3 regions of the Streptomyces sp. NPDC052036 genome follow, and region 1 is predicted to be linked to each of the others. Evidence: riboswitches for the same ligand, from Rfam matches in the RefSeq annotation. Region 1 holds a riboswitch; each other region holds the start of a gene.
What was found. A riboswitch is a leader RNA that binds a small molecule or an ion and turns the genes downstream of it on or off. The one in region 1 is predicted to bind cyclic di-AMP.

Region 1 (9,921 bases):
AGGCGACCGCCGCCGCCAGCGGGTTGCCCATGAACGTGGGGCCGTGGGCGAGCACGGGCACCTCGCCCCGGGAGATCCCCTCGGCCATCCGCGGGGTGCACAGCGTCGCCGCCAGGGTCAGATAACCCCCGGTCAGCGCCTTGCCGACGCACATCACATCGGGGGTCACCGCCGCGTGGTCGGCGGCGAACAGCGCGCCCGTGCGACCGAACCCGGTGGCGATCTCGTCGAACACGAGCAGGACGTCATGCGCGTCGCAGGCCTCGCGCAGCACTCGCAGATACGCGGGGGAGTGGAACCGCATCCCGCCCGCGCCCTGCACCACCGGCTCGACGATCACGGCGGCCAGCTCGTCCGCGTACCGTGCGATCGTCTCGCGCAGCAGGTCGGCGTACGACTCCTCGTAGGCGGCCGGCGGCGCCTCGGCGAACAGCTGCCGGGGCAGGACGCCGCGCCACAGCTCGTGCATGCCGCCCTCGGGGTCGCACACGGACATCGGGTGCCAGGTGTCGCCGTGATAGCCGCCGCGCCAGGTCAGCAGCCGCTGCTTGGCGGGGCGGCCGAGCGAGCGCCAGTACTGCAGGCACATCTTGATCGCGACCTCGACCGAGACCGAACCCGAGTCGGCGAGGAACACATGCTCCAGACCGTCCGGCGACATGTCGACAAGGAGCTTCGCCAGCCGGACGGCGGGCTCGTGGGTGAGCCCGCCGAACATCACATGGCTCATACGCCCGAGCTGCTCGCGCACGGCCTCGTTGAGCACCGGGTGGTTGTAGCCGTGGATCGCCGCCCACCAGGACGACATGCCGTCGACGAGTTCGCCGGAGCCGTCGGCGAGCCGCAGCCGTACCCCGCTCGCCGACTCCACGACGAGCGGCTCCTGCCGGCCCGGCATGGGACCGTAGGGATGCCAGACGTGCTGCCGGTCGAGCGCCAGCAGCTCGTCCACGGACCACTCAGGCATTGGGCGCGACATCCGTTCCGGCGCCCCGGCGGCGCACCGCGACCAGATCCGTACGGGGTTCGCCGACGGGCGGCACCGGCGCGGAGCCACAGACACCGCCGCCCTCGTGCGACCCGCACGCGCTCCCCTCGTGGGACCCGCACCCGCCACTCTCGTGGGACCCGCCCCCGGCGTCCCCCTGCGACCCGCAGCCGGCCGCCATCCGGTGCCCGGGCAGCGTCACCTGGTCCGTGCCCTCCACCTCGAACCCGGCGTCGGCGATCATCTCCAGGTCGGCCTTGCCCGCCTGGCCCTCGCTGGTCAGGTAGTCCCCGAGGAAGACGGAGTTGGCCAGATGCAGGGCCAGCGGCTGCATCGAACGGAGGTGGACCTCGCGTCCGCCCGCGATCCGCACCTCGACGTCCGGGCAGACGAACCGCACCATGGCGAGGATCCGCAGACACCGCTGGGGCGTCAGGTTCCATTCCTTCGCGAGCGGAGTGCCCTCGAACGGGATCAGGAAGTTCACCGGAACGGAGTCAGGGTCCAGCTCCCGCAGCGAGAAGACGACGTCCACCAGGTCCTCGTCGCTCTCGCCCATGCCCGCGATCAGTCCGGAGCAGGCCGACAGACCGGCGGCGTGCGCCTTGTGCACCGTGTCCACCCGGTCGGCGTAGGTGTGGGTGGTGGTGATGTCCCCGTAGGTCGCCTCGGAGGTGTTGAGGTTGTGGTTGTAGGCGTCGGCGCCCGCCGCGCGCAGACGCTCCGCCTGGCCGTCGGAGAGCAGACCGAGGCAGGCGCACACCTCGACGCCCTCGTTCTGCTCCTTGATGGTCCTGATGGTGTCGGAGACCCGGTCCACGTCCCGGTCGGTGGGCCCGCGGCCGCTCGCCACCAGGCAGACCCGCTTGGCGCCGCCCGCGACCCCGGCCGCCGCGGCCTGCGAGGCCTCGTCGGCCTTGAGCCAGGTGTACTTGAGGATGTCGGCCTTCGAGCCGAGCCGCTGGGAGCAATAGGAACAGTCCTCCGGGCACAGGCCCGACTTCAGGTTGACGAGATAGTTGAGTTTCACCCGTCGGCCGAACCAGTGGCGGCGCACCTTGCCGGCCGCGGCCACCACATCGAGCACGTCGTCGTCGGAAGTGGCGAGGACGGCCAGCGCCTCCTCGCGGGTCGGCACCTCGCGCCGCAACCCCTTGTCCACCAGCGTGTTCAGCAGGTCCATGAGAGCCGATCCTGTCCTACGGGAGCGTTCCGGGCCAAGGAGAGTTTGCACAACAGACACCGTTCGACGTGTGGGTATTGCCACACCCTGGGTGGCTGGTCGTGCCGCTAGTGTCTGTGCACTGCCTACAAATGCCCCGGAGGGACCATGGCGTTCGGCTGGATCGACGAACAGGCGCGGGCGCGCCGCCGGGCCGGACTCGTCCGGACGCTGCGTCCCCGGCCCGCCGACTCCCCGCTGCTCGACCTGGCCGGCAACGACTATCTGGGCCTGTCCCGCCATCCTGAGATCACCGACGGCGCCGCGGAGGCGGCCCGGCGGTGGGGCGGCGGCTCGACCGGCTCCCGGCTCGTCACCGGAACGACGGAACTCCACGGCGAACTGGAGCGCGAGCTCGCCGACTTCTGCGGCTTCGAGGCGGCGCTCGTCTTCTCCTCCGGCTACGCGGCCAATCTCGCCGCGGTCAGCGCGCTCGCGCCGCACGGCTCCCTCGTCGTCTCCGACGCGGGAAACCATGCCTCGCTCATCGACGGCTGCCGGCTCGCCCGCGGCACGACCGAGGTCGTCGCGCACGCCGACCCCCAGGCGGTCCGCAAGGCGCTCGGCACTCATCGCGGGCCCGCCGTGGTGGTCTCCGACACGGTGTTCTCGGTGGACGGCGACGCGGCACCGCTGGACGGACTGGCGCAGGCGGCACGGGAGTTCGACGCCGGGCTGATCGTCGACGATGCCCACGGGCTCGGCCTGCTCGGGGCCGGCGGCCGGGGCGCTCCGTATGCGGCCGGTCTCGCGGGCGCGCCGGACGTGGTGGCCACGGTGACGCTGTCGAAGTCGCTCGGCAGCCAGGGCGGTGCGGTCCTCGGCCCGGCGCCGGTGATCGACCATCTGGTCAACGCGGCGCGGACGTTCATCTTCGACACCGGGCTCGCCCCGGCGGCGGCGGGTGCGGCGCTGGCGGCGCTGCGTCTGCTGCGCCGCGAGCCGGAGCGTGCCGAGCGGGCCCGCACGGTGGCGGCGACCCTGCACGCCCGCCTCACGGCCGAGGGCCATGAGGCGGTGCGCCCGGACGCCGCCGTCATCTCCGTGCGGGCCCCTTCTCCCGAACTGGCGGTGCGCTGGGCGGCGGACTGCCGGGCGGCGGGGGTCGCCGTCGGCTGCTTCCGTCCGCCGTCGGTGCCCGACGGCATCTCACGGCTTCGGCTGACGGCCCGTGCGGATCTCACCGACGGGCAGATCGAGCACGCCGTGCGCGTGATCGGCGAGACGCGACCGTGAGTCGGCGGGACGGCCGTGCGTCGCTCGTCGTACGCGGATGAGCGGTACGGAGCCGTGAGCGGAGTACTCCGTCGGACGTGGGGGAAAACGTTCGGACGCGAGGGGGGAATCGACTCGAAAATGGCTCAAAAGAGCCCGAGTCGAGCGGAGAGGATCAGCTCAGCCCCGTCAGGAACTCCTTCCAGGCGTCGGGGGTGAAGAGCAGGGCCGGGCCGGTCACGTTCTTGGAGTCGCGCACGGCCACCAGTCCCTGCCAGGGGCCGGTGCCCGGTCGGGCGGTCTCGACGCAGTTGTTCATTCCCGTGCTGCGGCTGCTGCGTCGCCACCTTGCGCCGTGGAGTGAGGTACTGAGGGGGATGTGCCGAGGCGGTGCTGACATGGTGCCTCCTTACGCATCGCCCGCCAACGCGGCGATGTAATCCAACGTGTCCTCGGGCGAAAGGGCGTGGATCCGAAGGGTGTCGAAGGCCTCGCAGTAGGCCTGGAGGTCTTCTTTCCGTTCGAGGTAGAGGCTACTCGTCAAGTGGTCGAGAACGACTACATCCAGATCGGATCTGCTCGGAAAGGAGAAGATAACGAAAGGCCCGGTGATTCCGATATGCGCCCCGGCGGCGAACGGCAGCACCTGTAGTCGCACATGGGGCAACCGGGCCGCGTCCAGCAGCCGCCGCAGCTGCCGCGTCATGGTCCTGGGCCCACCGACCCCCCGGCGCAGCACGGCCTCGTCCAAGACGGCGCTCAGCCGCAGCGGCGGATCCGCGCGCAGTACCTCCTGACGGGCCAGCCGCACCTCCACCAGGGCGTCCAGCTGGGTGTCCTCCAGGGTGCCCACGGCGGCCCGGGTGACGGCCCGGGCGTAGTCCGGCGTCTGCAGCAGCCCCGGCACCACCGAGGTCTCCAGCGTGCGCATCCCGCTCGCCTGTGACTCCAGACTGATGAAGTCGCGATAGGCCGGAGGCAGCACCCCGCGGTACGCGTGCCACCAGTTCTGCCGGCCGTCGCCGTCCTCCGAGCCCGCCAGCACCAGCAGCAGTTCCCGCAGTTCGGGATCCTCGATGCCGTACGCGTCCAGCAGCAGTCCTACGTCCCGCGGCTTGACCCCGCTGGATCCCGTCTCGATCCGGCTCACCTTCGACTGGTGCCAGCCGACACAGGCGGCCGCCTGACCGCTCGTGAGACCCGCCCGGGCGCGCAGGCCCCGCAATTCGGCGCCGAGTTTGCGGCGGCGCACCGCTGGTCCGTACTGCATGGCCGACTCCCTCCGCCCGGGGCGCGGTTTTCACAGCGACGGTAGGCGACGGTAAAGCATCACCCCGAGGGCCTCCCGAATACGGTCGGTCGTCGGAGAGTTCACCGCTTCGGGCGACAGATATATGCATATCTCGGGGGATGACACTCGGGAGGGCCCTGGTGATGGCAGTCTGGCGCGCAGCACCAAGTCCGGGACCGTTCTCGAACAGACCGCTCCGTGTCGGACTCCGGTCCCGTGGAAAGGGACGACGTCGCCATGGCAGACCATCAGGAAGCATCCGTCACTCTGCCGAGCGATCCCGCCTCGGTCTCCGCCGCCCGAACATATGTCTCGGACATTCTCACGGAATGGGGTCTGCCGAACGATGCCGAAGTCGCCGACTCCCTCCGCTTGATCGTGTCCGAACTGGCGACCAATGCGGTGCAGCACACCTTCGGGCAGTCACCGACGTTCACGGTCGACATCGCGCTCGCGCGGGAGGAATTACTGCGCATCGGCGTCACGGACAGCCACCCGCGCTTCCCCAAGCGACTGCCCGCCTCCGTCCAGCAGGACAACGGTCGCGGCATGGTGATCGTCCGTTGCCTGACCGCCGAGCACGGCGGGACGCTCACCGTGCGGCCCACCCGGGAGGGCGGCAAGACGGTCGCGATCGAACTGCCGTGGACCATTCCCGTGCGGTCGGTCTCGGCGGCGGCCCAGCCGGATCCCTGACCGCGGCGGGAGCGGGTGTCCGACCCTGTCGCCGGGTGGCCCGGCCGCCCGGCGCCGTGCCGTGGACGCCGGACGGGTCCCGCCCGGTGCACGGCCGGCGGCCTCTCAGCTGTGCCGCGTCGCTCGGCCGAAGGCACCGCGCAGCAGAGCGCGGAAGGCGTCGGCCGCGGGTGCCGGTTCGTCGGTGCGGTGCGCGACCGAGATCGTGCGACGCAGGGTGCCCGGCTCCAGGGGCCGTACCCCGAGCGGGGTCGCCGTGGTCCTGGCCACCATCTCCGGCACCACCGCCACCCCGAGACCGGCACTGACGAGTGCGCACACCACGGCGTATCCCGGCGTCTCGACCAGGACCGCCGGGGTGGCCCCGGCGGCGGCGAGGGCGGCTTCCACGCCCCGCCGTGCCGGATGCTGCGGCGCCATGCTGATCAGCGGCTGCCCGGCCAGCTCGGCGGGCGGCAGCCGCGACGTCTCCGCGCTCAGCACGTGGCCGGGGCTCGTGACCAGGACCAGCTCCTCCGTCAGTACGGGTTCCAGGGACACGGACGACGGCAGCGGTACGGGCTCGGCGGGCTCGTAGGTGTGCGTCAGCGCCAGATCGATGTCGCCCGCCGCCACCGCGTGCACCCCGGCCGGCGGGTCGTAGTCCGCGACCGCCAGTTCCACGTCCGGATAGGCCCGGCGGAACGCGCTGAGCGCCGGCGGCAGCAGATGGATGCCCGCAGTGGGAAAGGTCCCGAGCCGCAGTGTGCCGCCCCTGAGGCCGGTGAGCCGGGCGAGCTCGTGCCGGGCGCGCTCCAACTCGTCCAGCACCCGCCGCGCCCGTACCACCAGCAGTTCGCCGGCCCCGGTCAGCCGTGTGCCCCGCGGATGGCGTACGAGCAGCGCGGTGCCCGCCTCCCGTTCCAGCTTGGCCAGCTGCTGGGAGAGCGCGGGCGGCGTGTAGCCGAGACGCTCGGCGGCCCGGGTGATCGAACCGGCCTCGGCGACCGCCACCAGCGCCGCGAGCCGTGTCGCGTCGTACACACATCCCCCTGCCGGTCGAGGCAGCCCTGAAAGAGATGCTCAAGGCTCAAGCCCTAAAGAGATGCTTAAGGCTCACCCAGGATATTCGACATACCTGCTGAAGGCTCGAGGGCGGCAGGGTGGTCCGCATGGACACACAGCTCATCGCCTTCACCGGTGTGGCCGCGGGCATGGTCGCGATGCCGGGCGCGGACTTCACGGTCGTCGTACGCAACGCTCTGATCTCCCGGCGCGCCGGCGTCGTCTGCGCCCTGGGCATCGCGGGCGGGCTGCTCATCCACACGACGCTGGCGGTCGCCGGGGTCGCCACGGTGCTGGTGGCCGTGCCCGGACTGTTCCGCACGTTGCAACTGCTCGGCGGCGGCTATGTGCTCTATCTGGGCGCCCGGACCCTCTGGGGACTGCGCCGCCGCGAGGCCTCCGCTCCCGTCGCGGCACCCGCGGGGCCGGTCCCCGGCCATGACGAGCACCGGGCGGCGGGGGACGTGCCCCGGGGGCGGCCGCTGCGGCAGGGCTTCGTGACCAACGCGCTCAACCCGAAGGCGTCCCTGACCTTCCTCAGCCTGCTGCCGCAGTTCGTGCCCGCGGGCAGCCCCGCGATGCCGAGGACCCTGGTGCTCGCACTCATCGTGCTCGCGGTCTCGCTGGTGTGGTTCCCCACGGTCGCGCTGCTCGTGGACCGGCTCGGCCGCCGTCTGCGCCGGCCGCGGACCGCACGGACCCTGGAAGCGGTCACCGGGGGCGCTCTGACGGCGCTCGGTCTGGTGCTTCTCCTGGAGCCGCTCCTGGCCTGATGACCGCGTGCCGTACCAACATCGGCAGGACGCGCCACAGGGCCGTGCACACCAGGAGCGTTCCCGCGCCGGCCGCGATGCCCGCCGTGCGGCCCAGCGACACGTCCACCACCAGCAGCACCGAGCCGGTGAAGGCGAAGGCCAGCACCACCATCCCGGCGGCGGCGAGCCGGGAGGAGATCCGCACGATGACGGGCTTGACGTTCTTCTGGAAGAGCATCCGGTGCAGTGCCGCCGGTGCCGTGAACAGGGCCGCGGCCAGCATCGCCAGCAGCAGGGTCGTGACGTACGTGATGCGCTGGGCGGTGTCGAGGGTCGGGAAGCGCTGGGTGAACGCGAGGGTCAGCAGGAACGCGAAGAGAATCTGCACCCCGGTCTGGGTGACGCGGAGTTCCTGCAGCAGTTCGGCGAAGTTGCGGTCAGCGCGCTCCAGCGGTGTCTCGTGCCGTGCCTCGGGGGGTGGTCGGTCGGCCATGGTCAACGAGTAACCGCTGCGACCCTCTTCACGCCACCGGGGCGGCCGTACGGGCGCCCCGACCGCGGGGTGACGGCGCCCGTGCCGTCACCCCGCCCGCCGGGTCAGCTGACCCGGCCGTACCAGACGCTCTTGGTCCAGATCTTCTCCAGCCGTACGACGGAACCGGTCTTCGGGGAGTGCCAGATCTTTCCCTTCCCGGCATAGATGCCCACGTGGTAGACGCTTCGGCCGGAGTGGAAGAACACCAGGTCACCGGCCTTGCGGTGGGAGGCGGAGACATGGTGCGTCTTGTTGTACTGACCCGCTGCCGTGCGGGGCAGGGCCTTGCCGGCCTTCTTGTAGGCGTAGAGCGTGAGCCCCGAGCAGTCGAAGCGGCGTGGTCCGGTGGCCCCCCACTTGTAGGGGGCGCCCTTCTTGGACGCCGCGACCTGGAGCGCCTTGGTCGCCGGTGTCGCTGCCGCAGCGTCGCTTGCGACGCCCGGGACCGCGATGCTGCCGCCGACGGCGGCGAGAGTGAGGGCCGAGGCGGTGCCGGCCCGGGTCAGCAGCGACGGGACACGATTGAGCGCAGTCATGCGCAACCCTTCGTCAGCCGCCTGTGAAGGATGACCTGTCGGATTCGGGCTGGCGAAGTAGCCCGGCCGCTTGCGCGGCTTCACCCCAAGGACCCCCGGATCTCTCCGGCGGCCCGCCTTGCTGGGTCCTCCACTCCTGCCGATCCACTCCTGTCGACCGGTCATCCGGGCGGCGGCAGGATTCGGCGTCCGCCCGGACCGCCCCGCCGCGGTGGCGGGGGCTTGTCGTCAGGAAGGGATCTTCACCCAGGGATGTCGGAAAATCACAACGGAACCGGGGGTTTGTGGCATTACTCACCACTCACCCGTTCGGCTGGACACCCTTGTGAGCGCGGGCCGTTGAGGGGACCGACGAGGCCTGGACCTGCGGCGGAGCAACGCATGACGCCCTGGCTGCCCTGCACTTGGCCCACATTCTCCCGGCTCCCGGACGGAGCAGTCGCTACGCCGGCCGGGGGTACGCCATTCGGTCCGTTTGTGTCGCGGGTCCAGGGGCAGGGCCGACGGCGCGAGCCGGGTACGGGGGCCGACCGGACCGTGGCCAACTCCGCACGGGCGCACCGCAGATCACCGTCCGTCAGTCCGGCCCCGCCGGCCCCCGCACGCCTTGGTCACTCCAGCCCCGGTGGTACCGCGACACGGGAGGTGCGGCGCTCGCCGTCGAGGACGCGCAGGGCCCGGGCCAGTGTGGGGCCGTGCAGTTCGTGCTCCCCGCGCTGGTGCATGAGCGTCAAGGCGTCACGCAGAGCAGCGGCCTTGCTCGCCAGGGCCTGGGCGGCGCGCAGTCCCCGGTAGGTGTCCCCGGAGTGCCCGGGGTTGATGCGTCCGAGCAGGTCGACGACGTCGAGATAACGGTCGATCAGTTCGGCCTCCGCCCGGGTCAGTGCGGGCAGCGGCGGCAGTTCGGGCGGCAGCATGGGCGGCTCACCTCGCGTCGGTCGCGGCGCGTGACGCCTTGCGGCTCGGGATGATGCGGTCGAGGAGTCCGTACTCCACCGCGGCCGGTGCGTCGAGGATCGTGTCCCGCTCGATGTCGGCGGCGATCCGCTGCGGGCTCTGCCCCGTATGGCGTACGAGCATCTCCTCCAGCCGCCTGCGTACGCGCATCAACTCCTCGGCCTGGATCACCAGATCACTGGCCTGCCCCTGAACGGGTTCGGGCAGGGACGGCTGGTGGATCAGCACCCGAGCGCCGGGCAGCGCGAACCGCTTGCCGGGCGTTCCCGCGGCCAGCAGCACCGCGGCGGCGGACGCCGCCTGGCCGAGGCAGATCGTCTCCACGTCGCAGCCGACGTACTGCATCGTGTCGTAGACGGCGGTCATCGCGCTGAACGAGCCGCCGGGGGAGTTGATGTACAGCGAGATGTCGCGGTCCGGGTCCTGGTACTCGAGATGCATGAACTGCGCCATCACGTCGTTCGCCGCGATGTCGTCGATCGGCGTCCCCAGGAACACGATCCGCTCGTCCAGCAGCTTCGCGTAGGGATCGAGGGTTCGCTGCCCATAGCCGGTGCGCTCGGTGAACTCGGGCAGGACATGACGTGCGGACGGACGGTTCATGGCACGGGCCTCCTCGGCATCGATCCTGTAAAAAATGTACAGGACGTACGCTCTGTCGACGGCGAAGAACGCTGAGAGC
Region 2 (9,921 bases), on a different contig from region 1:
TGCCGTCGGATTCGTACGGTGCCATGTGTGCCTTACCTCCGTCGTCGGCGGCGGCCTACCGTCCGTGCCCTGGTCCACCCCTGTGCCGCCATTGTCACCCGAACTCCTTCGAGGTGGTGTCCCCCATCTGACCAAATCGGCCCGGCAGAAGCGTCAGCCCGCGGGCTCAACTCCGCGTAATCCTGCGGTATGACATCGCGGGGGGGCACCTGCCCCGACCCGTAGGGGTTCTACGGGGAGGGCGCCGCCCGGGCGGTTCGGGATACGGGTACGGAGCCGGTCTCGGCCTGGACCCGATCCACCCCTGAGGCCCAGGTCATACGGCTTCCGAGACGGACGGACATACGGGTCCCCCTGCGAGCCCCTGCGAGGGTGACGCGCGAGCGGCGTCAGCCCACCCGGTGCACCACCGCGTCGCACAGCTCCACCAGAGCCGCCTTCGCACCGCACTCCGGCAGCGGGGCCAGACCCGAGCGGGCGTCCTTCACATAGCGGACCATGTCGCGGCGCGCCTGCTCCAGGGCCGGGTGAGCGCGCAGCCGGGCGAGGGCCTCGGCGTGCCGGGCGTCGTCCGTGAGGTCGGAGTCCAGCAGCTCGCACAGGGCGATGTCCTCGGCCAGCCCCATGCGCTCCGCGCGCTCGCGCAGACGCAGCACCGGGAGGGTGGGGACGCCCTCGCGCAGGTCCGTGCCGGGCGTCTTCCCGGACTCGTGCGAGTCCGACGCGATGTCCAGGACGTCGTCGGCGAGCTGGAACGCCACACCCAGCCGCTCGCCGTACTGCGTGAGCACGTCCACGACCGTCTCGTCGGCACCCGACATCATCGCCCCGAAGCGGCACGCCACCGCCACCAGCGAGCCGGTCTTGCCGCCGAGGACGTCAAGATAGTGCTCCACGGGGTCACGGCCGTCCCGCGGACCCGCCGTCTCCAGGATCTGACCGGTGACCAGGCGCTCGAACGCCTCCGCCTGGACCCGGACCGCCTCGGGACCGAGATCGGCCAGAATGTGCGACGCCCTCGCGAACAGGAAGTCACCCGTGAGGACCGCAACCGAGTTGCCCCAGCGGGTGTTCGCGCTGTCCACCCCGCGCCGCACCGCGGCCTCGTCCATCACATCGTCGTGGTAGAGGGTGGCGAGGTGGGTCAGCTCCACGACCACGGCCGAGGGCACGATCCCTGGCGCGTACGGGTCACCGAACTGCGCCGCGAGCATCACGAGCAGCGGCCGGAACCGCTTCCCGCCCGCACGCACCAAGTGCTGTGCGGCGTCCGTGATGAAGGGCACCTCACTCTTGGTGGCCTCGAGCAACCCTTCCTCGACAGCCGCCAATCCGGCCTGGACATCGGCTTCCAGAGCCTGGTCCCGCACGCTCAGCCCGAACGGCCCGACGACGGTCACGTGGGGTCTCCTGTCTGCTGACGTCTGCTGACGGTCACACGGTCGGTCTCAAGGACGGTCACTTGGTCGATGACGCCGTACGTCGACGTCGCTCATCGAGTTTGTCGATCTGTCGCCGCCATCACTCAAGTCAGCGTATCCGGTCACGTTTCGATCACCACGAGCGCCCACTGTTCCAGGCCGGGCGGTATCGGATCGCGAACGGTATGTTCTTGACCATCTGATACGAACAGACATTCGCTGACATAACCGAAAAGCACGTTTTACTACCTGAATCACCCCATTTACCCCTCAGGCCCACAGGCGCCAGGCACCCCTTCAACTCCCCCGCACGCCACCACCCCGCTCCCCGGGCGCCTCTTTTCGGCCATCGAATGCCCCCCTGCGACTCCCTCACGCCCCTGCGCCTCCGTCACGCCCGGCCGCCCTCGCACGCCGCGCCCGCCGACCGGAGACCCACCCCGCCCGACCGGCACACCCGAAGAACTCCCCTTACGGGCAACGGAGTCCGGGCCGCACCAACGGCCCCACCCGCCAGACAGGTCCGAGTCGGACCACAGAGAGGGCAGTCATTTTGTCCGAATTAAGAGCTTATATGGTGAAGTGATGGTGACAACCACGGAAGCGGAAGTGAAATAGCTCACGTGCTCGACATGCGGGTCGCCGCAGGCGCGCCATCAACTCCGGCTTTGCTAATGGCAACTTGAGCCCAGCTTAACAATCTGGATCACTGACATTATTCCCCCACTTCAAGGTCAATTCGGACGGACTGTGACGTGCAGGCTTGTTCCCGACATGTGCTGTCGCATACCTTCCCCTCGATCCGAGCGGAACGCCGAATCCTGCCACCGCTCAGGAGCCCATCGACCCATGACGGCAGGAGCGGGGGACCCAGGTAAGCCGCCGATCCGGACACCACACCGGAACGGCTAGGGGTGTAGCCGTGGCCTCGGCATCGAGGACACAGCCGGGCACCTCCCCGCCCGAACCCGACAGCTCACCTCGCAGGCGCAGGAGAGGAACGCGACATGTCCGCTTTCGCACTGCCCGCACGCCGTCGGGATCGTGGCTCCAAGGCCACCCGTCTCACCCGTGCCCTCGCAATCGCGGGGACGGGTGCCGCCCTTCTCGCCCTGCCGGTCATGGGAGCGACCAGCGCTTCCGCCGCGCCCGGCAAGCCGGGGAACGTCACCTCCGCCACCGTCGTGAAGACCAGAGGCACCACCCTCGACAGCTGGATCCGTCAGTCGCTGGACGTCATGGCCCAGCACGGTATCCCCGGCACGTACAACGGCATCTACCGCAACGTGATGCGCGAGTCGTCCGGCAACCCGAGGGCCATCAACCTCTGGGACTCCAACGCCCGTAAGGGAATCCCCTCCAAGGGCCTGCTCCAGGTCATCGACCCGACCTTCGCCGCGTACCACGTACCCGGCACGTCGTTCGATCCCTACGACCCGGTGGCGAACATCACGGCCGCGTGCAACTACGCCGCCCACCGGTACGGCTCGATCGACAACGTCAACAGCGCGTACTAGGAGGCCTGTCGGTCGCCTACCGGTGGGAGCCTGACGCCCGACCGGTAGGCCCGGCAGCCGATCAGCGGGCCTGGTGACAGCCGGCGGACCGCCGGTCGGCGCTGTCGGCCGGCGGCCGATGGCCGGCGAAGAGTCGTTCGAGGACGACGGCGATGCCGTCGTCCTCGTTCGACGTGGTGATCTCGTCCGCCACGGCCTTGAGTTCGGGGTGAGCATTGGCCATCGCCACCCCGTGCGCGGCCCAGTCGAACATCGGGATGTCATTGGGCATGTCGCCGAAGGCGATGGTCTCCGACGGACCCAGCCCCAGATGGCCGGCGGCCAGTGCGAGCCCCGTCGCCTTGGTGACGCCGCACGGCTGGAGCTCCACGGTGCCGGGCCCGGACATGGTGACCGTCGCCAGGGAGCCCACCGCCGCGCGGGCCGCCGTCGCCAACTCGTCGTCCGACAGCGCGTGATGGCGCAGCAGTACCTTGCTGATCGGCTCGCACCACAGGTCGTCGCGCCGCTCGACCCGTACCGCGGGCAGGGTGGGGTGCGGCATCCGGTAGCCGGGTTCGATGAGCGTGAGCCCGTCCACCCCGTCCTGGTCCACGGCCGCGTACACCTGCCCCACCTCGGCCTCGATCTTGCCGAGTGCGGTCTCGGCCAACTCCCGGTCCAGCGTGACGGAGAACAGCAGCCGGTTCGTGCCGGCGTCGTACACCTGCGCGCCCTGCCCGCACACCGCGAGCCCCGTGCTGCCGAGGTCGTCGAGCAGCGGCCGCACCCTGGGCGCCGGACGCCCCGTCACGACGAGGTGCTGTGCGCCTGCCGCCGACGCTCGCGCCAGCGCGGCCCTCGACCGGTCGGAGAGCGTGTCGTCGTGACGCAACAGCGTTCCGTCCAGGTCAGTGGCGATGAGTGAATATGCGAGGGGTGCGGCCATGATCAGAGAATACGGATGGAACGCCCCGGCGACTCGGCGCGAACCGGACGACGTCCGGTATCCCGTGTCCACCGAACTCCCGTAACACGGAACCCGAGTTGCCCAGCGCCGTCCAAAACACGAGGGCGCCCCGCCCCAGCACACCCCGGCCCGGCGCAGGACCCGTACTGGCCCCGTCCTTCGGCCCCGTGCCACACCACGGGCCCACCCGGCGCGCGGCAGCGCCTCGCGCGGCCGGTGCACGCATCGGGCGCTCAGGCGCCCGCGTCCAACAGGCGGCGCCCCAGCGCACGCACGGCCTCCCGGAGTGCGTACGGCTGCACGACGCGGAACGGCGCATAGATCACGAGAACGGCGCCTGGATCACGACCAGTTGTTCCGCCGCGTACCGCTCGGGCCCGCCGGCGGTGGCGACGGGACGCGACGCGGGCAGAACCCGCCCCACCGCCCTTGACCGGGCCGCGGCCTGCGCGGCATGACCCCATATGACGAACCGGTGCTCCTGGAACCGCCGGCCGCGGGTGACGAGACCGACACACCTGGCCCTGGGGGAGGAGGACTCCTTCTCCCGCCGCATGTTCGGGCGCGAACTTGGACCGCCCTGGGACGCGGTGGACCTGGAGGCCGACCCGGACCGGGAGTGGCGCTCCGCCGCGCAGGACTCCCCCGAGCAGTCGTACGCGCTGTGGCGGCAGACGGTGGCGCGTTCCCGCGCGCTGCTCGCGGAGGCCTTGGAGGGCGGTGGCCTGGACCGCCCGGCCGCGGGCAGCCGGCCCGCCGACCGGACGCCCGGTCTGCGACGCGTCCTGATCGACCTCATCGAGGAGTACGCGCGCCACGTGGGCCACGCCGATCTCCTCCGCGAGTCCATCGACGGCCGGGTCGGAGAGGACCCGCCGCAGTGAGCGGCGTCGGAGATGACCCCCGCGGTGCGCCGGATCAGCCGGTGCTGTGACCGGGCACGCCACCGGGATCGACGAACCGGCCCGCCTCACCGACGAACCGGCCGCCTGCGACGGCTGGGCTCACCCCACCGACGCGCCGGGGCGTGACGATGCCACAGCCCCAGCCCGTCGTCCGTCTGTCCCCGGCTCCGCCCCGCGCCCTCAGCCGTGCGCCGACGCCAGATGTTTCGCGAGCCGGGGAGAGGCGAACTCCGTGCCGCACACGAAGCGCATCACCGGCCCGTACGAGGACGCCGCGGGCAGGCCCGTGAAGTACAGACCCGGCACGGAGGACACATACCCCGCGCCGAGCCTCGGCGCCCCCCGGCTCACCCCCAGCTGCGTGCGCAACTCGTGGCCCAGGAAGTCCATCGCCGCAATGTCCACGCGGTAGCCGGTGGCGGCGATCACATGGTCCGCGGCGAGCTCCTCCGTACTGCCCGCGTGCGTCCGGATCGACAGAACGGGGCTGCCGTCCGGCGCGGAGGCGCCGACCACCCGGGCGACCTCACGCACCTGCACCTTGCTCTGGAAGCGCTCCCGCAGCCACCACGCGCCGAGCGGGCCGAGGACCCGGCGCACCAGGTAATGACGGGTCTGGTCCGGCAGGAACCGGTAGGGGTGCGGGTAGTAGCTCAACGCCCACAGGGACCAGGCACGCCCGAAGGGTGATTCGGGGCGGAGCCTCGGCTGCTCCCAGGGGGGCGCACCGAAGGCCACCTTGCCCTCGCCCCGCGAGATCACCCGCACCCGAGCGCCCGCCTCGGCCGCGAGCGCGGCCGTCTCCAGGGCGGACTGCCCCGCGCCGATGACCAGCAACTCCTTGCCGGAGAACCGGGTCAGGTCGTGGTGCTGGGAGCTGTGGGACACCGGTCCCGTGGGGGTGGGGCCGTCCGCCGCGGCGGCGGCCAGTTCCGGCGGGAGGTGAGCGAGGCCCGACAGACCGGTGGCCACCACGACCGCCCGCGCCGCGAACTGCTCGCCCGAGTCCAGCTTCAGATCGAAACCGCCGCCCGGCCGACGGTCCACGGAGACGACCCGGACCCGCTCCAGCTCGGGCACCAGCTTCTCCTGGAACCACTCGCCGTAGCCGATGAACGTCTCGACCGGGATGATGTCCTCGTCGGTCACCAGCCGGGGGATGCCCGCCGCGTCGCAGTAGTCGACCAGGGTGTGGCCGCTCTGGGGGGCGTCGATGTTCGAGGCGACCGGGGTCGACTTCAAAAGCATGCCCTCGGGCATGTGGTCGCGCCAGCTCACCATGGGCTCGCCGAAGACGCGTACCGGGATACCGCGTGCCCGCAGATGGGCGGCGGTGGACAGGCCGAACGGCCCGGCACCGATGACTGCTACCGGTTGAATCACGAAGTCCCTCCCCAGGACGCGACGTGCCTACTTCGCGGTGGAGCCGTACGCACCAGGGCGTGCTGGTGCGGTGATCCGTACGCGCTAACGCGTACTGGCGGTGGATCCGCGGCGGTTGGTCCGCCACAGCTGATACAGATGCTTCGCGCCCGGCCGTACGAAGCGTGCAAGCATCGTGAAGAACGGTCGCGGGTCGTCACCCGCGAACCAGGCCAGCTCCGTGCCGCTGGCGCGGGCCGGCGCGTGCGGCGTGGTGTAGCCGCTGCGCCGGTAGGCCATCAGGGCCGCCAGGTCGATGTTCTCCACGACGTACCGGTGACCGGCGCGCTGTTCCCCCTCCGGGACCGTACGGCCGGTCAGGTCCAGGTGCATGGCGCGGACTACGTCCACCCCCGCCTCGTTCTCGAAGAGGCGGAACTGGGCGCCCATGCGTGGGTTGAAGTCGAGCAGTTTGTACCGGCCGTCGCGGCGGTCGAAGCGCAGGTCCAGATCGACGATGCCGGTGAAGCCGATCTGCTTGATGAAACGTGCCGCGAGGTCCGCGAGTTCCGGGTTGTCGACGACGTACGCATTCGCCGTCATGCCCGCGTGCGGCGGCCAGGAGCGGACCTTGACGCCGGTGAACAGGGCGAGCGGGGCGGAGTCCTGGCCGAAGTACGCGTGCACGATCCAGTCCTCGGCCTCCTCCCTCGGCAGATACTCCTGGAGGATCACGCCCGGGCGCTCGCCCCAGTCGCGGGCCAGCGTGATCAGCCCCTCGGGAGTGGTGATCCTGGTCGTCCCGTTCACGGCGGGCCGTTCACGGCGCACGAACGCCTCGCGGTTCTTGGCCACGAGCGGGAAGCGGGCCTTCTCGGCGAACCGCACGATGTCGTCGTACGACTGCGGGAAGGCCGCCTGCGGGCTCGGAATGCCGTGTTCCACGCACAGCTCGTGCAGGCCCTGCTTGCTGGCGAGGCGGCGCGGAAGTTTGGCATCCACTTTCGGGAAGAGAAAGGGGCCGCCGAGCACGTCCTGATGCTCGGCGATCAGGACGGCGGCCTCCTCGTCGGTGGGAATGAGCACGGTCGGCCGTCCGATGCGGCGCCCGATGCGCAGCAGGCCCTCGACGAGCCGCTCCGGTTCCTCCGTCCCGGTGGTCGGCCACACGAAGGCTCGCCGCAGATAGCGGGAGACCGCGGCCGGCGTGTAACGGTCCTCGGTGATCGCGTACATCGGTATGCCCAGCCGGCCCAGGCTGCGGACGGCACCCACGCCGCCGTGGTGCAGTGGATAGTCGCCGAATTTCACGATGAGCCCCGGCACCTCACGGTCCGCGTCGAACGGCGCGCCGGTGCTCCTGGCCACGGGTCCCCCCACGTGTCCCCCCTATGGACCGGACCCACCCCGTCCGTGTCCCCAAAGGACGCTAAGCCGGAATTGGACGCTCCGACAAGGCCTATTCGGACATTGCGAACTCTTTAGACACTGCCCAAGACAGGGAACTCACCCGTAACGTGTGCGACGACCACATGGAACGCACCCCCATGCACGACACACCTGACGTGCACGAAAGCGAGGCAGCATCCCATGCCCCCCTTCGACGTCCCCGAGGGCGACCCCTTCGGTCCGCACAACCTCCCCTACGGCGTGTTCTCGTCGGTCGGCTCCGTGGAGCGGAGGGTCGGCGTCCGTCTGGGCGACCACGTGCTCGACGCGGGCGCCGCCGCACGGGCGCTCGGCTCCCCGTACGCCTCCCTTTTGTCCGGGCCCTCGCTGAGCCCCCTGCTGGCCGCCGGCCGCACCGCCTGGTCGGACGTGCGCCGGGCGCTGACGGCGTGGGTGACGGTTCCCGCGCACCGCGAGACCATCGAGCCCCTGATGCTCCCGCTCTCCGAGGTGACCCTGCACCTGCCCTTCGAGGTCGCGGACTACGTCGACTTCTACGCCTCCGAGAACCACGCCCGCAACGTCGGCCAGATCTTCCGCCCGGACGCGGCGGACTCCCTGACCCCCAACTGGAAGCACCTGCCGATCGGTTACCACGGCCGGGCGGGCACCGTCGTGGTGTCCGGAACGGACGTCGTACGCCCCCAGGGACAGCGCAAGGCGCCCACGGACCCGGCACCGGCCTTCGGCCCCTCGGTCCGCCTGGATATCGAGGCGGAGGTGGGATTCGTGGTGGGCGTGCCGTCGCAGCTCGGCCGGCCCGTGCCGCTGTCGGCCTTCCGCGACCATGTGTTCGGGCTCTGCCTCCTCAACGACTGGTCGGCGCGGGACATCCAGGCCTGGGAGTACGTGCCGCTCGGCCCCTTCCTCGGCAAGTCGTTCGCCACTTCCGTCTCTGCCTGGATCACTCCTCTGGACGCCCTGGAGGACGCGCGGGTGGCGCCCCCCGGGCGCACGCACCCGCTGCTGCCGTACCTGGACGACGCGCACGAGGAACCCGGGGGCTACGACCTGCGCATCTCCGTCGCGATCAACGGCCATGTGGTCTCCAAACCGCCGTTCTCGACCATGTACTGGACGGCGGCCCAGCAACTGGCGCACATGACGGTGAACGGCGCGTCGCTGCGAACGGGCGACCTCTACGGCTCGGGCACCGTGAGCGGCCCGACCGAGCACGAGCGCGGCTCCCTGCTCGAACTGACCTGGAACGGGCGCGACCCGCTCGAACTCCCGGACGGCAAACGAGCGTTCCTGGAAGACGGGGACGTGGTCACCATGACCGCCTGGGCCCCGGGACCGCACGGCACCCGGCTGGGGCTCGGGGAGGTGACGGGCCGGGTGGTACCCGGCGCCTGAGCCACCCGGGGGCCTCCCCCCGCCCCCGCCCCCGCCCCCGCCCCTCCCCCCAACCCCAACAACGCCTTGAGCCGTCCCCCCACCCCCGGCCGGCCCCCACGGCATCCCGATCAGGGGCTCACGGGCCGTCGGTGCGGACGTACGAGCACCCGCGCCGACGGCGCCCGGCTCCGGCCCTGTGCGCCCCTCACGGCCCGCAGGGGCGGATCCAGCCCGGCGACCGGCCTGGCCTCAGCTCAGGGGCGCGGGTCGCCATCCCGTCCCGCAGCCCGTCCCCTCGCTCACATCCAGTCGTCGGGTTCGGGCTCCGGCTCCAGGTCGGGCTCCGCGTCCGGCCAGTCGTCGGCCGGTGCCCCGCCGTCCGTCCGGGCCGCCTCGGTCGCCGGGGCCGCGCCGCCCGCGACCGGTCCGTCCAGCGCTGCCAGCACTCCGAGCACTCCCTCGCCATAGGTGGCCAGCTTCTTCTCGCCGACACCGCCGATGGTCCCCAGCTCCGCCACCGTCGTGGGACCGGCGATGGCGATCTCCCGGAGCGTCGCGTCGTGGAAGATCACATATGCCGGGACGCCCTGTTCCTTCGCCTGGGCCGCGCGCCAGGTGCGCAACGCCTCGAAGACCGGCAGCAGTTCCGGCGGCAGCTCGGCGGCGACCTTCGGTCTGCGTTCGCCCTTCGGCGACGAGGAACGGGCAGTCGCGGGCCGCGCGGGCTCCTTGCGCAGCGGCACCTCGCGCTCCCGCCGCAGCACCGACCCGCTCGGCTCGGTCAGCACCAGCGTCCCGTACTCGCCCTCGACCGCGAGCAGGCCCTGGGCCAGCAACTGCCGGACGACACCCCGCCATTCGGCCTCGGTCAGCTCCTCGCCGATACCGAAGACCGACAGCTGATCGTGATCGAACTGGATGACCTTGGCCGTGCGCCGCCCCAGCAGGATGTCCACGATCTGCACCGCGCCGAACTTCTG
Region 3 (9,921 bases), on a different contig from region 1:
CAGCGCGGTACGGGCGGCGCTCGCGCTCGTCCCGTTCGCCGGGATCTTCTTCCTGTGGTTCGTCGGCGTCGTGCGGACCCATATCGGGGCGGCGGAGGACAAGTTCCTCGCCACCGTGTTCCTCGGCAGCGGGCTGATCTTCGTGGCCACGCTGTTCGAGGCCGCCGCGGCGGCGGCGGCCGTGCTGGACACCACGTCCCCGTCCCGCGGCGCCCCCGGAGGGCCCACCTGGGCCTACGGCCGCCACTTCGCGTACACGTTGCTGATCGACTACGCGATGCGGATGGCGGCGGTCTGCACCTGCTCTCTGTCGGCGATCGCGTACCGCATCGGAGTGCTCCCCCGCTGGCTCGCCCTGCTGGGCTTTCTGACCGTCCTGACGCTGCTGTTCGTCGCGACCGCCGTCCCCTGGTCGGAGCTGGTGTTCCCGGCGTGGGCGCTGCTGGTCAGCGTCCACATCCTCACGGCGTGGGGCCGCTCCCGGCCCGGCACCCCGGCGGCGGCCTGAGAGGGGACGCGGGGACTGCGGCCACTCCTCGGGCCGGTCCTCACTCCTTCGGCCCGCCCCGCGAGCGCGGGCCCCCAGGGGTCTCCCATGCTGGCGTGGGGAGATGACCGCCGTCCGGGGGGTGCCCGCGGAGCGTGAGGCGCCCGGCGGACCTGGCCGCCGGAAGGGGCGAGTGGTGATGAGGCTTGTCGTCGATCTCAACAGGTGCCAGGGCTATGCGCAGTGTGCGTTCCTGGCGCCGGACGTCTTCGCCATGCACGGTGAGGAGTCCCTGGTCTACAACCCGCGGGCCGAGGAGGAGCACCGGGACAAGGTGGCGCGCGCCGTGGCCGCCTGTCCCGTGCAGGCGATCACGGCCGAGGGACTGGACGACGCGGCCGATCCGCCGGCCTGGGCCGGTCAGGAGGCCTCCCATGACTGCTGACGACCATCTGGTATGGCTGCGGCGCGAGGGCCGGATCGTGATCGTGGGCGCCTCCCTCGCGGGCCTGCGGGCGGCCGAGACACTGCGCGAGGAGGGCTTCACCGGTTCGCTGACCATGATCGGCGACGAGCCCTACGAGCCGTACGACCGCCCGCCGCTGTCGAAGGCGGTCCTGCTGGGCAAGGCCTCCCCCCAGTACACCGAGCTCCCCCGGCGCCGGGACATCGACGCCAAGTGGCTCCTCGGGGTCGCGGCGACCGGCCTCGATCTGTCGGCCAAACGGGTACGGCTGGAGGACGGGAACGAGGTGGAGTACGACCGGCTGCTGATCGCGACCGGCGTACGCGCCCGGCCCTGGCCCAAGGAGGCGGAAGCCCAACTCGACGGCGTCTTCGTGCTGCGGACCCGTGATGACGCGGTGGGGCTGGAACGGCGGCTGAGGGCCTCGCCACGCCGTGTGCTCGTCATCGGCGCCGGTTTCACCGGGTCGGAGATCGCCTCCGCCTGCCGGGAACAGGGCATCGCGGTCACGCTGGCGGAGCGCGGGGGCGCGCCCCTGGTGGGCGCGCTCGGCGGGGTGATCGGCGCGGTGGCGGCGGAACTGCACCGCGAGAACGGCGTCGACCTGCGCACCGGCATCATGGTCGCCGCCCTGGAGGGCGACCCGGCGGGCCGGGTGCGGGCCGCGCATCTCTCCGACGGCGACATCGTCGAGGCGGACGTGGTGGTGGTGTCGCTCGGCGCGACCCGCAACACCGAGTGGCTGGCCGGATCAGGCTTGGGCGCGGGCCCTCGGGGCATCGCCTGCGACGCGGGGTGCCGGGCCTTCGACTTCCGGGGCATCGTCACCGACGACATCTATGTCGCGGGCGATGTGGCACGCTCCCCGCACCCGCTGTTCGGCTATCAGTTCCTGTCTCTCGAACACTGGGGCAACGCCGTCAGCCAGGCGGAGGTCGCCGCGCACAACATGATCAACGCCAGCGCCGACCGGCGCCCGCACATCTGGGTCCCCGCCTTCTGGTCGTCGCAGTTCGGCGTGAACATCAAGTCGGTCGGCGTCCCCTCCATGGGCGACGAGATCATGATCACGCAGGGCTCGCTGGCCGAACGCCGCTTCGTCGGGGCGTACGGCTACCAGGGGCGGGTCATCGCCGCCGTGAGCTTCGACAACACACGCTGGCTGGACTTCTACCAGCGGCAGATCGAGACGGCCGCGCCCTTCCCGGTGGAGTTCCCGACGGTGGACCGCCGTCCCGAGGGCCAGCGACCGGTCCCGTCCGACTTCCCCGACCCGTCCCTGCCGAGCCACGGACCGACGGTGACCCTGAGCGGTTACTCGCCGACCGATCGGCGGCTGGTCTTCACCCCGGCCCACCACTGACCGACAGCCGGCCCGACCTCACGCCCCGAGGACCCCTCATGACGCACCACTCGCTCCTGCGCCAGATCACCGACTACGCCCATCGCGCGAACCCGTATCCGCTGTACAAGGAGCTCCACAAGACCCCGGTGCTGCACGAGGAGGACGGCGGCCCGTACCTCGTCAGCTCCTACTGGGACATCCTCAACCTGCTGCACGACCCGAGGATCAGCTCCGACGCCGCCAACCTCGCCGCCGCGGGCGCCGACGAAGCGGGCGGGGCGTCGGAGACGGGGCTGCCGCCGAGCTTCATCCGGCAGGACCCGCCGGAGCACGACCGGCTGCGCCGGATCGCCAACCGCCCCTTCGGCCCCCCGCACAGCCCCTACAAGATCGAATCGATGCGCGGTGAACTCGCCGAGATCGTCTCCGCTCTGATCGACGGCTTCGGAGAGGCCCGGGAGATCGATGTGGTCGATCAGTTCGCGTATCCCTTCCCGGTGACCGTGATCTGCCGGCTGCTCGGCGTGCCGCGCGAGGACGAGCCGCGCTTTCGTGCCTGGGTCGACCCGATCGTGGCGAGTCTTGACCCGGACACCGGCAGGGACGACGCCGAGCGCGGGCGCGCGGCGCAGGAGGCACGGATGGAGCTGGGCATGTACCTCGCCCAGCTGGTCGAGCAGCGGAGCAAGGAACCCACCGGGGACATGCTGTCCGAACTGGTCACGAGCCATGGCCCGGGCGGCACCATGACGACGATGGAGGTGCTCAGCACCGCGGTGCTGCTGTTGATCGCGGGCCATGAGACGACCGTCAACCTGATCACCAACGGCATGCTCACCCTGCTGCGGCACCCGGAGTACCTCGAGAGGTTGCGCGAGGACCCCAAACTGGCCGTCAACATCGTGGAGGAACTGCTGCGCTACGAGCCACCGGTGCAGCTCGTGCCGCAGCGGACCTGCATCGCGGACATCGAGATACGCGGGATCACCATCCCGAAGGGATCGCGGATCTGGCTGGTGCTGGCCGCGGGCAACCGGGACCCCGAGCGCTTCAGGGACCCCGACCGGTTCGACCCCGACCGCGGGGACATCCAGCATCTGGGCTTCGGCAGCGGCATCCACAGCTGCTTCGGCGCGCCGCTCGCGCGACTGGAGGCGCAGATCGCCCTGGCCGAACTGGCCCGCCGCCTCGACAACCCCCGCCTGGTGGAAGACCCACCTCCCTACCGGCAGAACGCGGTGCTGCGCGGACCGCGCCACCTGCGGATCAGCTTCGGCGATCTGCGTCCCTGAGCGAACGTCCGCCCCCTCGCCCACGGCACACCGCGGCGCCCCGGCCGCCCGGAGACGGTGACGCACCGCGGCGCCCCGGCCGCCGGAGACGGCGAGGCGCCACGGAGCCACGGAGCCACCGAGCCACGGCCTCAGCCGATCGCACCGGGGCTGCCGGAGTCACCGGGCCGGATCCGTTCCCGCCAGGCTCCGGATTCACTCCCGCGCTCTTCGATGAACTGCTTGAAGCGTCGCAGGTCTCCCTTGACGCGCCGGTCGATGACCCCCAGGGTGTCCGCGGTCCGCTCCACGGCCCCGGCGGGCTCGACGTCCATCACGAGCTCCACCCGGGTGTGCATGTCGTCCACGCGCTGGAAGCGGACCGAGCCCTTCTGCCGGGTGTCACCGCTGGTCGTACGCCAGGTGATCCGCTCGTCGGGAAGCTGGTCGATGATCTCGGTGTCGAACTCCCGGCGGATACCGCCGATCTTGGTGGTCCAGTGGGTGTGGCGGTCGTCGAGCTGCCTGACCTCCTCGACCCCCTCCATGAAATTCGGGAACTCCTCGAACTGGGTCCACTGGTTGTAGGCGGTACGGAGGGGGACCTCGACCTCCACCGTTTCCCTGACCATGCTCATCTGCGCCTCCTTCGGCTGATCGACCGCGACCGGCCGGGGGCCCGCCGCTCGGATCCTGGTCATCGCGCCGAGTACCCGGCGAGGACCCGTTTACGGCGGTGACGCCCCGACTGTCGGCGGGCGCGGCCTTCACCCGGTGGCCGTGCGACCGATGGCGAGGCAGGGTGGTAGGCATGGGTCTCCGGCAAAGGGCCGTCGCGGGGCTACGAGAGTCGTGGCAGTCGAGCCATGCCCTCCTGCTGCTCCCCCTGGCGCTGATCGTCGCGATCATGGTGGTGGACATCCACTCTCCCGAGAGCATCCATCTGGGCCCCGCACTGGTGATCGCGCCTGCCCTCACGTCTTCGTTCGCCGGGCCCCGCCTGTCCAGCCTCATCGGGGCACTGGCCGTGATAGCGCAGATCATCATCGCCGTCCTGCACGGCGGGCTGGGCACCACCAACCACATCGTGCAGATCCTCACCCTGTTCGTACTGTCGGTGATGATCGTGGTCTACTGCGCCATCAGGGACCGGCACCGTGAACAACTGGCCCAGGTCCGGTCGGTGGCCGAAGCGGCACAGCACGTCCTGCTGTGGCCGCTGCCGGAACACATCGGTCCCCTGAGAGTGGCCTGCCTGTACCTGGCGGCCGAGGACGAGGCGCAGATCGGCGGCGACCTGTACGCCGCCACCCGCGCGGACAGCAGGGTGCGCGTCCTGATCGGCGACGTACGCGGCAAGGGCCTCTCGGCCATCGGCGAGGCCGCCCTGTTGCTCGGTGCCTTCCGTGAGGCGGGCCATCGGCAGTCGTCGCTGCCGGATCTGGCCGCCACCCTGGAGCAGAGCGTGACCCGCTATCTGGCCGACTTCGAGCCGCCCGAGGAACTGGGCGAACGCTTCGCCACCGCCCTGCTGATGGAGATCCCCGACGGCGACCCGATCACCCGCATGACCAGTTGCGGGCACCCTCCGCCGCTGCTGCTCAGCCCCGGTCATGTGGTCACCGTCCCGAGCGTGCACCCGGCACCCCCGATGGGGATCGGCTCGGCGCACCCGGGGGACTACCACCTGGACGTGTTCTCCTTCGAGCCCGGCGACACCCTCCTGCTCTACACCGACGGCGTCATCGAGGCCCGGGACGCCGCCGGCCGCTTCTATCCGCTCGCGGACCGCGCGGCCCAGTGGACCGAGGAGTGCCCCGAGACGCTGCTGCACCGCATCCGTCGCGATCTGCTCTCCCACACCGGCGGGCGCCTGGACGACGACGCCGCGCTCATCGCCCTGCGCCGGACCCCGAGCGTCCATCACGGGCGTCCGCACCCGCGGATCATTCACGCCGACGGCTTCCGTCACCGTCCGCAGAACCAGCCGCAGGGCGGGTGATCCGCACCCTCAGGTGCTGAAGGAGGCGGAGAGACCCGGAGTCCCTGCCGCGGACGACGACGTACGAGAAGACGCCGAGGGAGGGCGGCACCAGGCCGAAGACCAGCCAGCCGGCCTTGGGGGCAGAGCCGCCCATGGGCGTGTGCCCCGACAGCGGCCCCTGGCGCCTTCAGCGTGCCCACGGCATCCGGCGGCGGGCCTCACCCGGAACGGGTGAGCGGGCGCGGTCTGCGTCACTCCGGCAGTCGGCGCATCTCCACGACGTGCAGTCCGAGGGACTGGCAGCGGGCCAGCAGCTCGTACACCTGCGCATCGTCGAGGACGGGGCCGAACAGGAGGGTCTGGCCGGACATGGTGACGTGCTCCAGCTCCGGAAAGGCCTGGGCCAGCGTCTCCGACATCTGCCCGTCGACACGGATCTCATAGCGCATGAGCTGCTCTCTCGCGGATGGCCTGGGGCGGGTGACGTGCGCCTCTCCCCGTGATGGTCCGCCCCGGTGCGTCCCCGCACCTCACCTGGGGCAGGTGAACGGCTCCGCCGTCAGTCCTTCACGGCGATCTTGAACACGATGATCAGCAGACCGATCACCAGGTTGATCGCGGCAGAGACGGCCACCAGGCGCCAGGAGGCCCCGGCATGGCGTGCGGCGGCGGCCGACCAGCCCATCTGCCCCGCCACTGCCACGGAGAGCGACAGCCAGACCGTGCCCCGCAGATCCAGGCCCAGCAGCGGGCTGACGGCGACCGCGGCGGCCGGCGGGACGGCTGCCTTGACGATCGGCCACTCGTCACGGCACACATGCAGGACGGTCGCGCGGTCCAGGCGCGACTGCGCCAGGCGGGCGCCGAACAGCTGGGCGTGCACATGCGCGATCCAGAACACCACGCCGGTGCTGACCAGCAGCAGCACCATTTCGCCCCGCGGCAACGGGCCGTGGGTACCGGCGCCGACCACCACCGAGGCGGCGAGCAGGGAGCCGTAGACACCGCCGGTGTAGTCGGCACGCGCCCGGCGTTCGGCGATGCGCGCCCGGGCGTCGGAGTCGTCCGCCTTGGGCCTGCGTCGCATGGGGGATGACCCTCCTGATCGCTCCACGTCATCGTGCCGCAGCACCGGACTGATCATGCTTAACCAGCCGAATAGCGGAATATCAGAAATATAAGGCGAGAGCGCGCAATCGGGCCCCGATGGACCCGGTGGCGCGAGCGAAGCGCCCTGCCGGCCGGGGCGCTCAGCGCCACCGGGCGGCGCGCGAGCGTCCTCGCGCTCCGTTCCGCCCGGAAAGCGACGACCGGTCGAGGAGCGGATCAGTGAAAAGCGAAGCTCGATGGGAACGCCCAGACGAAAATCACACTTAGGTATCGGACATTTCGCGCTTCAATCTTCACGCCAGGCACACAAGTTGGCTAAGTTGACGGCTAGGCCAAGCGACTCCCTCCGGCGAACCTCGCCGGGTTGCACGGCCTCCGCCGAATCCGATGCACCTCGACCGCAACCGGAACCGGGGACCCAACCGACCACGGGGTGAATCGGCTCAACTGCTCGCCGAGGCAGGGGCCGTAGGGCACACCTTCCGGATCCGTCCGCCCGAACCCGTCAGCTAACCCGGTAGGCGGAGCACGGAAGGAGTACGACCCCATGGCGCCGGAGCGAACCCCGGGCCCAGGAGGCTTCGGCCCCCATGGCATGCGCAGGTTCACCGAGGACGACGGTCCGAGCCGCGACGAGGTCCAGCAGCGGATCCGCAGCCTGTACGACCGGGCGGAGACCGACAGCGGAACCTTCAACGCGACGCGCGCGGTGGCGACGGGGACGCAGAGGCGTGCCAACCCGGTACTCGACAAGGATCGCCGACGCGTCGACCCGGCACTCGAGGACATGGCCCGGCAGTGGTTCGAGGCGGCGCGTCTGAGTCTGGGGCCGACCGTTCCGGCGGCACTGCCGCGCGACAGGATGCCGGACAGCTCGTCCTCGGCCCGGCCCTCGGAACCGGCGAGTATTCCGGTGAGCGACCTCGTCCTCCTTCTCCGCGAGCTGGGCCTGGCCGATCGGCCCGACCGCGAACTCACCGCCGGCCCGGCCGCGCGTCCCGTGGCCGAGCTGACCGCCGCCGTCGCGGAACCGGCCGCGCGCCCCGTCCCGGAGCTGACCGCCGGCCCCGTTGCGGAGCTGACCGCCGGCCCCATGGCCGCGTTGCCCGCTGCCCCGCCGAAGCTGCCGGACACGCCCCAGGTCACGCCCGCCGGGGCCGCCGAGCCCGAGTCGTCCGCCCCGCAGACCGCCAAGGAGCACACCCGGCAGAGGCTCTCCGCGGCCCGTGACCTGCTGGCCCAGCGGTCCGCGCGGCAGGGCACGCCGTCCCCGGCGGTCGAGCCCAGTCCCGCGATGGACGCCTGGCGCTCGACGGAGGGGCAGGACGGCCTCGCGGTCCACGAGGCCTGGCAGTGGCAGCAGCCGTCCGCCCTCGGCATGGACCTCCCGGCCGCCTCGCCCGACGCGGGCCTCTACGCCACCGCCCCCGCGGCTCCCCTCACCCCGGATCCACTGACGTACCCTCAACTGCCCACGGCGGCCGAACCGTTCCTCGCCGCCCCCCAGGCGTTCCCGACCATGGACCCCCTGCCCGCCGCACCCGAACTCCCCGCCCCCGAACCATTCCTGCCCACCCCCGAACCGTTCCTCGCCACCCCGCAGCCGTTCCCCACCGCCGAACCGTTCCCCGCCGCCGAACCGCTGCCCGGCGCCGAGGTCGTATCGGGCGCCGGACTCCCCTTGGGGATCGGCGGGGCGCAGGAGCCGGGGTACGACACGAAGTACGCGAAGGCGGTCGCCTTCGCCCGTGCGCAGATCGGCAGGCCCTGCCTCTGGGGCGCGGCCGGACCCGAGTCGTACGACGCCGCCGGTCTCACACAGGCCGCCTGGAGGGCTGCCGGGGTGACTCTCCCGCGTGCGGCCCGCGACCAGTCGGTGGTCGGCACGGTGGTTCCCCTCATCGACATCCAGCCCGGCGACCTCGTGTTCTTCAATCCGGACGCCGGCCATGTCGGCCTGAGCACCGGCAACGGCATGATGATCCACGCTCCGGGCCCGGGCGCCTTCATCCGCGAGGAGGCGGTCCTCTACGCCGGTGAGGCGGCGATCCACAGCGTGATGCGGCCCGCGTGAGGCCACCCGCGTGACGTGACCCGGGGGCGGGCGTGCTCGGTTCGCCCCCGGCGCCGTCGACGGACCTCAACCGGGCTCGCGGGCGACCGTTCGTCGATCACCGGTGGCGGAGTGTGTCCGAAGGGACGTCCCTGCGGCTGTTCCGACCGTTCCACCTGCGAGTTCGGACCGATCACGCGGCGGCCGTCGGCATTGCGGCAGGCGGTTTCGCGTAGCAGCGTAGGGGATGTGAGAGGCCCGATTGTCGAGCGGATCCACCGCAAGAGGGACCGCAGAGGCTGGCTGAGCGGCGCGCCACCCCCTTGGTGGGTGAAGGTGCTGCCCGTGGTCCTGCTGATCATCGTGGGCATCGTGAGCCTGGTCGCACCCTCGCCGCTGGACATCGGATTCCTTCTGGGAGCCATCCCGCCCCTGGCCGTCCTGTCCTACGGGCCCGCGGCCACCGCCGGGCTCGGCCTTCTCGTCGTAGGACTGCAGCACACCCGCGTCTTCCACCTGGACCGGCCGGGCAGCACGGACCTGCTCACGATCAGCTTCGTTGCCGTGCTGAGCGTGTTCGTGTCGTATGTGCGCAGCCATCGCGACGCCCAGCTCAACGTCGAACGCACGGTCGCGGAGGCGGCCCAGAACGCGCTGGTTCCGCCGCTGCGCGAGCAGGTGGGGCTGGTCCACTGCGCCGGTCTGTACCGCGCGGCCCAGCGCGGGACGCTCGTCGGCGGCGACTTCTTCGATGTGCGCGAGGGCCCCACCGGGGTACGGGCGGTCATGGGCGATGTGCAGGGGCACGGGCTGTCGGCGGTCTCGACCGTCGCCTCGCTGCTCGGGGCATTCCGGGAAGCGGTGCTCGACCAGCCCGATCTGCCCTCGGTCGCCTCCCGCCTCGACCGCAGGCTGCTCGTGGACTCGGGAGACGCCCGGCTCGCGGAGCTGTTCGCGACGGCGGTGCTGCTGGAGTTCTCCCCCGACGCCCGGACGGTACGGATCATCGCCTGCGGCAGTCCGGCGCCCGTACTGCTCCACGACGGCAAGGCAACCGAGCTGGAGGTGCCGTCCGGTACACCGCTCGGGATCGGGCTGAGCGAAGGGGGCACGTACGACGAGGTCGTCCGGAAGCTGGAAGGCGGGGACCGGCTGTTCCTGGCCTCGGACGGCATCTGGGAGGCACGGGACGCGACCGGGACGTT

Region 2: it holds a riboswitch for cyclic di-AMP, as region 1 does, so the genes downstream of both, AB0L95_RS15610 (transglycosylase SLT domain-containing protein) here and AB0L95_RS18040 (C40 family peptidase) in region 1, are expected to answer to the same signal.
Region 3: it holds a riboswitch for cyclic di-AMP, as region 1 does, so the genes downstream of both, AB0L95_RS22610 (NlpC/P60 family protein) here and AB0L95_RS18040 (C40 family peptidase) in region 1, are expected to answer to the same signal.

Annotation. Positions count from the first base shown of each region.
Region 1 covers NZ_JBFAWW010000011.1:163,017-172,937, reverse strand. Annotated here, with positions in the region: gene AB0L95_RS18085 (adenosylmethionine--8-amino-7-oxononanoate transaminase) at 1-967, opposite strand, end outside; gene bioB (biotin synthase BioB) at 960-2,171, opposite strand; gene AB0L95_RS18075 (8-amino-7-oxononanoate synthase) at 2,319-3,446, shown strand; gene AB0L95_RS18070 (DUF397 domain-containing protein) at 3,601-3,825, opposite strand; gene AB0L95_RS18065 (helix-turn-helix transcriptional regulator) at 3,835-4,695, opposite strand; gene AB0L95_RS18060 (ATP-binding protein) at 4,954-5,412, shown strand; gene AB0L95_RS18055 (LysR family transcriptional regulator) at 5,518-6,435, opposite strand; gene AB0L95_RS18050 (LysE family translocator) at 6,564-7,229, shown strand; gene AB0L95_RS18045 (DUF6328 family protein) at 7,168-7,704, opposite strand; gene AB0L95_RS18040 (C40 family peptidase) at 7,809-8,282, opposite strand; cyclic di-AMP (ydaO/yuaA leader) riboswitch at 8,286-8,480, opposite strand; gene AB0L95_RS18035 (hypothetical protein) at 8,894-9,199, opposite strand; gene AB0L95_RS18030 (ATP-dependent Clp protease proteolytic subunit) at 9,207-9,842, opposite strand.
Region 2 covers NZ_JBFAWW010000009.1:86,506-96,426, forward strand. Annotated here, with positions in the region: gene AB0L95_RS15600 (sigma-E factor regulatory protein RseB domain-containing protein) at 1-25, opposite strand, end outside; gene AB0L95_RS15605 (polyprenyl synthetase family protein) at 390-1,400, opposite strand; cyclic di-AMP (ydaO/yuaA leader) riboswitch at 2,224-2,424, shown strand; gene AB0L95_RS15610 (transglycosylase SLT domain-containing protein) at 2,429-2,938, shown strand; gene AB0L95_RS15615 (HAD family hydrolase) at 3,000-3,866, opposite strand; gene AB0L95_RS15620 (DUF664 domain-containing protein) at 4,388-4,771, shown strand; gene AB0L95_RS15625 (FAD-dependent oxidoreductase) at 4,973-6,175, opposite strand; gene AB0L95_RS15630 (ATP-grasp domain-containing protein) at 6,260-7,522, opposite strand; gene fahA (fumarylacetoacetase) at 7,745-8,959, shown strand; gene recQ (DNA helicase RecQ) at 9,241-9,921, opposite strand, start outside.
Region 3 covers NZ_JBFAWW010000016.1:97,969-107,889, reverse strand. Annotated here, with positions in the region: gene AB0L95_RS22650 (hypothetical protein) at 1-508, shown strand, start outside; gene AB0L95_RS22645 (ferredoxin) at 687-932, shown strand; gene AB0L95_RS22640 (FAD/NAD(P)-binding oxidoreductase) at 922-2,316, shown strand; gene AB0L95_RS22635 (cytochrome P450) at 2,355-3,590, shown strand; gene AB0L95_RS22630 (SRPBCC family protein) at 3,722-4,207, opposite strand; gene AB0L95_RS22625 (PP2C family protein-serine/threonine phosphatase) at 4,381-5,571, shown strand; gene AB0L95_RS22620 (hypothetical protein) at 5,805-6,002, opposite strand; gene AB0L95_RS22615 (hypothetical protein) at 6,113-6,640, opposite strand; cyclic di-AMP (ydaO/yuaA leader) riboswitch at 7,030-7,203, shown strand; gene AB0L95_RS22610 (NlpC/P60 family protein) at 7,211-8,737, shown strand; gene AB0L95_RS22605 (PP2C family protein-serine/threonine phosphatase) at 8,966-9,921, shown strand, end outside.